Regions from separate parts of the Ructibacterium sp. SJQ-7 genome, predicted to be linked through region 2. Evidence: riboswitches for the same ligand, from Rfam matches in the RefSeq annotation. Region 2 holds a riboswitch; the other holds the start of a gene.
What was found. A riboswitch is a leader RNA that binds a small molecule or an ion and turns the genes downstream of it on or off. The one in region 2 is predicted to bind cobalamin.
Positions count from the first base shown of each region.

Region 1: it holds a riboswitch for cobalamin, as region 2 does, so the genes downstream of both, ACSAMO_RS07730 (energy-coupling factor ABC transporter permease) here and ACSAMO_RS01675 (prenyltransferase/squalene oxidase repeat-containing protein) in region 2, are expected to answer to the same signal.

Region 1 is NZ_CP195193.1:1,680,653-1,684,077, reverse strand. Features, by position in the region: gene cbiQ (cobalt ECF transporter T component CbiQ) at 1-157, opposite strand, end outside; gene ACSAMO_RS07735 (energy-coupling factor ABC transporter substrate-binding protein) at 147-431, opposite strand; gene ACSAMO_RS07730 (energy-coupling factor ABC transporter permease) at 446-1,180, opposite strand; adenosylcobalamin-variant (AdoCbl-variant) riboswitch at 1,382-1,459, opposite strand; gene hemL (glutamate-1-semialdehyde 2,1-aminomutase) at 1,801-3,090, shown strand; gene ACSAMO_RS07720 (radical SAM protein) at 3,087-3,425, shown strand, end outside.
Region 2 is NZ_CP195193.1:366,675-370,099, reverse strand. Features, by position in the region: gene ACSAMO_RS01680 (aconitate hydratase) at 1-1,789, shown strand, start outside; cobalamin riboswitch at 1,924-2,142, shown strand; gene ACSAMO_RS01675 (prenyltransferase/squalene oxidase repeat-containing protein) at 2,311-3,357, shown strand; gene ACSAMO_RS01670 (DUF4430 domain-containing protein) at 3,378-3,425, shown strand, end outside.

The sequences.
Region 1 (3,425 bases), 1.3 Mb from region 2:
AAATAATAAGAAACAGCATAGTAAGCGCAGTAAATACGCTTACCAAAAAGCTGTTTGCCCATATGCAGATAACAAGCACCGACATTGAAAACAGAAGTTTTGCAATAGGTGCAATATTTCTGAGTTTTGAATTATATGCTAATTTATCAATTATCATTTTTCTTTTTAGCTGTTACTCTGCCAAGTACAAAGCCGACAATACCGGCGCCCACTCCTGCCTGAAGACAGAAGAAAAGTGACTCGATTTCACCTGACGGCGGCTCCCAGAACGGCTCAAACCATGGCTCGTAACTTTCGTCCAATTCACTTATGGCGTCTGATGCTTGGTCGTCAGAACCGCCAAATTCGTGACCGCCCATAAACAGTAGCGGTACGGCAATTATAAGAACAAGTATAACTGCTAATATTGTATTTTTAACCCAAAGTTTCATTAATATATACCCCCTTATATAACATTAAGCTGCTTAAGTTCGTTTGTACAGTTCTTAGCCAATACATTGAATATCATAACAGACAGAATACCCTCTGCAATGGCAATCGGAACTTGTGTAACCGCGAAGATTCCCATAAACTTTACAAGTGACGCAAAGAAGTTTTGGTCAGGGAATGCAAGCGCAAGCTGGCATGATGTTACCACATAAGTGAATATATCACCTATTGTTGCGGCAAGAAATACTGCAAGACCTTTCGGTGCGTTAAGCTTTTGGCAAAGCTTGTATATACCGAATGAAACGAACGGTCCGGCAATCGCCATTGAAAATGTGTTTGCACCAAGTGTTGTAAGTCCGCCGTGTGCAAGAAGAAGTGCCTGGAACAAAAGCACGATTATACCGAGTAAAGACATAATCGACGGTCCGAAAAGAATTGCACCGAGTCCTGTACCTGTCGGATGTGAACAACTTCCTGTAACTGAAGGGATTTTTAGCGATGAAAGAATGAAAACGAAAGCTCCTGCAAGTGCAAGAAGTATTTTTGTTTTGTTGTTCTTCTTTGCTTGTTTTTGCATACTGATACCGCCTGCGATAAGGAACGGTATACATACAACTCCCCATATAATACAGTAGTTCGGAGGAAGATAACCCTCCATAATGTGCATTGCGAATGCGTTTGTCATAGGAATGACAAGCAGTAGTGAAAGCATTGCCACCAATAGTTTTGTTTTCCTGTTTGCTAAAGACATAAATTTTTCTCCTTTTCTTCTTATGAAATATGTTTTAGCACACAAGTGACCACTTAAATCAGTTATGAAACTTTTTGGGAGTGTAGAAAACTTGTGATTTTCACATACCAAAAAAAGCCGTAGGGATTGGGTAAATCCTATGGCTTAAAATCTGAATGATTCCGCCATTGACCCATCGTTCGTAGGCACAAATGCGCTCGATTTTCGGCAGGCGATCCGACTGTACGGTAGCGTGACTGTGAGGGAATTTCACCCTGCTTCTCCTTTTGAAAACAAAAATAAATAAATATTTGTTTACCGAAAACGGATATATTGTACATCTCATCAGATTTCAAGAAATTAGTTCGGATTTTGCGAAAATGAACTCGTCGGCGTACGTTTGTACGTTAGAGTTTATTTTCACAAAAAGTGCATAGGTAAGCCGTAGGCTTGCCTATCATTTACTGTGTTTATCAATTTATGAAATATAATAATTATTTTGCACGTTCCGGACAATTTATTGGAATCTGAAATATATCTTGTCTATTTTAACACTATTATATCGAAAAATCAAGGGAATTGACAATAAATTAAGTAGGGTGTATAATTTTTTTATCTGTTTAGAAAAGGAATGATATATTGTGGATACATCAAAAAGCAAAACAGCCTTTGACGAGGCTAAAAAATATATACCCGGCGGAGTTAATTCGCCTGTAAGAGCGTTTAAGAATGTCGGAACTTATCCGCTTTTTATAGAATGTGCAAACGGAAGTAAGATATATGATATTGACGGAAACGAATATATAGATTATGTCGGCTCATGGGGACCTATGTTTTTGGGACACTGTAAGGAAATCGTTTTGGAGGCGGTTAAGGAGGCTTGCGATAAAGGTATGTCTTTCGGTGCACCTTGCCTTGCCGAAACGGAGCTTGCAAAGAGAATTTGTTCGCTTGTTCCTTGTGTAGATGTTGTGAGAATGGTTAATTCGGGTACGGAGGCAACTATGTCTGCGATACGTCTGGCAAGAGGTTACACAGGCAGAAATATAATAGTAAAGTTTGAGGGCTGTTATCACGGACACAGTGACTCGCTCCTTATAAAAGCCGGTTCGGGTGCGGCAACTTTCGGAAGTGCGTCATCGGCAGGCGTGCCTGAAGATTTTGCAAAATACACGCTTGTTTTACCGTACAATGATATTGACGCAATAGAGGACGCATTTGAAAAAATGGGTAATGAAATTGCCGGAGTTATAATTGAGCCTGTAGCAGGAAATATGGGTGTTGTACCGCCTAAAGACGGATATTTGCAGAAAATTCGCGAGATAACGAAAAAGTACGGAAGCGTGTTTATTGTGGACGAGGTTATGACGGGATTTAGATTATCTGCGTCGGGTGCAATAGGCAGATTTGGTTTGGACGCAGATATTGTCACATTCGGAAAAATTATCGGCGGCGGTATGCCTGTCGGCGCATACGGCGGTAAACGTGAGATTATGGAATTTGTTTCGCCGACAGGTCCTGTTTATCAAGCAGGTACATTGTCGGGTAATCCGCTTGCAATGGCGGCGGGTAACGCACAGATTAAATATTTGCAGGAAAACCCCTATATATATGAAGAAATTGAACAAAAGGGTGCATATCTTGAGGGTGAATTTAAAAAGTCGGCTGAAAAATATGGCGTGAATGTTCGTGTAAACAGAGTAGGCTCAATGATGAGTGTATTCTTTACGGACAATGACGTAACAAATTTTGAAACCGCGTCAAAGTCGGACACCGAAAAATTCAAAGTATACTTTAACGAAATGCTTAAACAGGGTATTTATCTTGCACCGTCACAATTTGAGTCGCTGTTCTTGTCTGACGCACATACTAAGGCTGATTTGGAAAAGACAGCGGCGGCATTTGACAAGGTTATGGAAATATTGCGATGAATTATTACAGAGAATGTAGACTTTGTCCGAGAAACTGCGGTGTTGACAGAAACAGGACAGTCGGTGTATGCGGTCAGAGTGATAAGCTTTATGTGGCACGTGCCGCACTGCATATGTGGGAAGAACCGTGTATTTCAGGTGAGAGCGGTTCGGGAACGGTGTTCTTTTCGGGGTGTAATCTTGGGTGCGTGTATTGTCAGAACAGAGAAATATCTTCGGAGCATAAAGGCTTTGAAATAACATCGGACAGGTTGGCGGAAATATTTCTTGAACTTCAGAATAAAGGCGCAAACAATATAAATCTTGTAACACCAACTCATTATGTACCGCATATT
Region 2 (3,425 bases):
TATGGGTGTGCCAAGAGTAAAAACAGAGCGTTCTGTTGCATATATTGACCATAATACATTGCAGAATGGTTTTGAAAATGCTGATGACCATAGATTTATCGGCAGTGTCTGTAAAAAACACGGAATTTACTTCTCAAGACCCGGTAACGGTATTTGTCACCAAGTACATCTTGAGCGTTTCGGTATTCCGGGTAAAACACTTATCGGTTCGGACAGCCATACACCGACAGGCGGCGGTATAGGAATGATTGCCATAGGTGCAGGCGGTATGGACGTTGCTGTTGCAATGGGCGGAGGTACATATTACATTACTTGCCCGAAAGTCGTTAAGGTAAATCTTACAGGCAAACTTCAACCGTGGGTTGCCGCAAAAGATGTAATTTTGGAAGTTCTAAAGCGTCTTTCTGTTAAGGGCGGTGTAGGCAAAGTTATCGAATACTGCGGTGAAGGAGTTAAAACTTTGTCAGTTCCCGAAAGAGCAACTATTACAAATATGGGTGCGGAACTTGGTGCAACAACATCAATATTCCCATCAGACGAAATAACACATGAATTCTTGAAAGCGCAAGGCAGAGAAGAGGCATACACACCTCTATGTGCAGACGCAGACGCTGTATATGACGAAGAAGTTAATATAGACCTTAGCAAACTTGAACCGCTTGCAGCTTGCCCTCATTCACCTGATAATGTTAAGTCGGTAAGCGAGCTTAGTGGTATGAAGATTGACCAAGTTTGTATCGGTTCATGTACAAATTCATCACTTCTTGATATGATGAAAGTTGCACATATTCTAAAAGGTAAGACTGTTAATCCTGATGTTTCTCTTGCAATCGCTCCGGGTTCAAAGCAGGTTTTGAATATGCTTGCAAATAACGGTGCTTTGGCTATTATGATTGACGCAGGTGCAAGAATACTGGAAAGTGCTTGCGGTCCTTGTATAGGTATGGGACAGTCACCTAATTCAAAGGGTATTTCACTAAGAACGTTTAACAGAAACTTTGAAGGCAGAAGTGGTACAAAAGACGGTCAGATTTATCTTGTATCACCTGAAACAGCTGCTATTTCAGCTCTTACGGGTGTATTTACAGATCCGAGAACACTTGGTGACGCGGCTGATATAACATTGCCTGAAAAGTTCACTATAAACGATAATATGATAGTTCCTCCGGCAGATGAAAAGGATATGGACAGTATTGAGGTACTTAGAGGTCCTAATATTAAGCCTTTCCCTGTATCAGAGCCGTTAGCTGAAACAATAGACGCAAAATGCTCGCTAAAGGTCGGCGATAATATCACAACAGACCATATTATGCCTGCCGGTGCAAAGATTTTGCCGTTGCGTTCAAATATTCCTAAGATTTCGGAATTCTGTTTTGCTGTATGTGACGAAAAGTTCCACGACAGAGCGCTTGAACTTGGTAAGAGCGTAATTGTCGGCGGTTCAAACTACGGACAGGGTTCTTCAAGAGAACACGCTGCACTTGCACCGTTGTATTTGGGTGTTAAGGCAGTTATCGTTAAGTCATTTGCAAGAATTCATATGGCTAATCTTATTAATGCCGGTATCGTGCCGCTAACATTTGCAAATGAATCGGATTACGATAAGATTGACCAAATGGACGAATTGAAGATTGAAAATATCGGTAAGCAAATTGCCAACGGTAAAGTTATTAAGGTGACAAACGTAACAAAAGGCTTTGATTTTGAGGTTAATGCAGATTTGTCAGACCGTCAAAAAGAAATGCTTTACGCAGGCGGACTTCTAAACTATACAAAACAAAATTCATAATGTAATTCAAAAATGCGATGCTTTTAGGTGTCGCATTTTTTGTGTTATAAGGTATAAAATATGTGAATGTCAAGTATAACTTTAGTAATATAGCACATTGACGGTACATATTTTTGATGATATAATACTAAAAAATGAATAATCACACAAAGTGTCGGCTATATTGTATGGGTATAGTCGGTGAAAAGGGAATCGGGTGAGAATCCCGAACGATAACAGTCGCTGTATGTATTGAAGTTTTTATATTTTTTGATGAAAGTCAGTCATTGGGAAACTGAGAAGGCGAATATAAAAATGTTAAGCTTGCTTTATATAATACGAGTCAGAAGACCTGCTTTGATACTGCTCCGTACTTATTGATGTTGTCAATATAGGAGCAGTAGTATCGTACGCTTATATAAATGTATTAAGCGTGTTGTTTGCGTGCCGATATGTGATATACACAGGAAAACTCTGCTGTGATAATTTGAAAAAATTATCACAGCTTTTTTTATTTGATTTTACAGAAACGGAGCGTATTAATGAAAAAAATAATATCTTTAATTTTATCGTTTGTTTTGATTTCATCTGCAAATGCTTTTGCGGTAAGTATTGACGATATAAACAGCGTCATAAGTGATACGGAAAAATATTTATATGATAATTCGCAAACTCCTACCGTATCATCGATAGGCGGTGAGTGGCTGATAATGGGACTGAGCAGAAATGGCGGTGATATACCTGTCGGCTATTATGAGAATTATTACAACAATGTTGTCAATTATGTAAAAGAATGTGGCGGTGTATTGCATAACAAAAAATATACCGAATATTCAAGAGTTATAACTGCACTCACATCAATCGGAAAAGACCCTCAAAATGTCGGTGGATATAATTTATTACTTCCTTTAGGAGATTTTGAAAAAACTACTTGGCAAGGTATAAACGGTGCAATATGGGCATTGATTGCACTTGACTGCGGACAGTATGATATGCCGTACAATACCGATGCACAAATTCATGCAACAAGAGAAATGTATGTTGAAAAGATTATAAACAGTCAGCTTGATGACGGTGGATGGTCACTTTTGGGCAGTGGAGAGAGTGATGTTGATGTTACGGCAATGGCTCTGCAAGCACTTTCAAATTATACGGATAATTCCGAAGTGTCAAATTGTGTGAACAAGGCAATTTCTTTTTTATCGGCAAGTCAAAATGAAAACGGAGGATATTCAAGTTGGGGTACGGAAAATTCCGAAAGCTGCGCACAAGTCATTGTTGCACTTTGTGAACTCGGAATATCGCCTTTTGATGAACGCTTTGAAAAGAACGGCAAGAATTTAGCGGATAATTTAATGTCGTACTATACAATAGGCGACGGTTTTAAACATACATACGACGGTGACGGTTCGAATCAAATGGCAACAGAACAATGTTTTTACAGTTTGGTGTCGCTAAAACGATTTATGAACGGCGATAATTCGCTTTATGATATGAGCGATGTCTGCAATATATCACAAGATGAAATTAATGTGATAAAAAACAGTTTACAGTTTGTAATGATGAATTTGATTTTGCTTAGAAAGTAATAATTTTCAGGAGATATTGAATGAAAAAATATAAAAGGCACATAATTATAGGAAGTATAATTATTGCT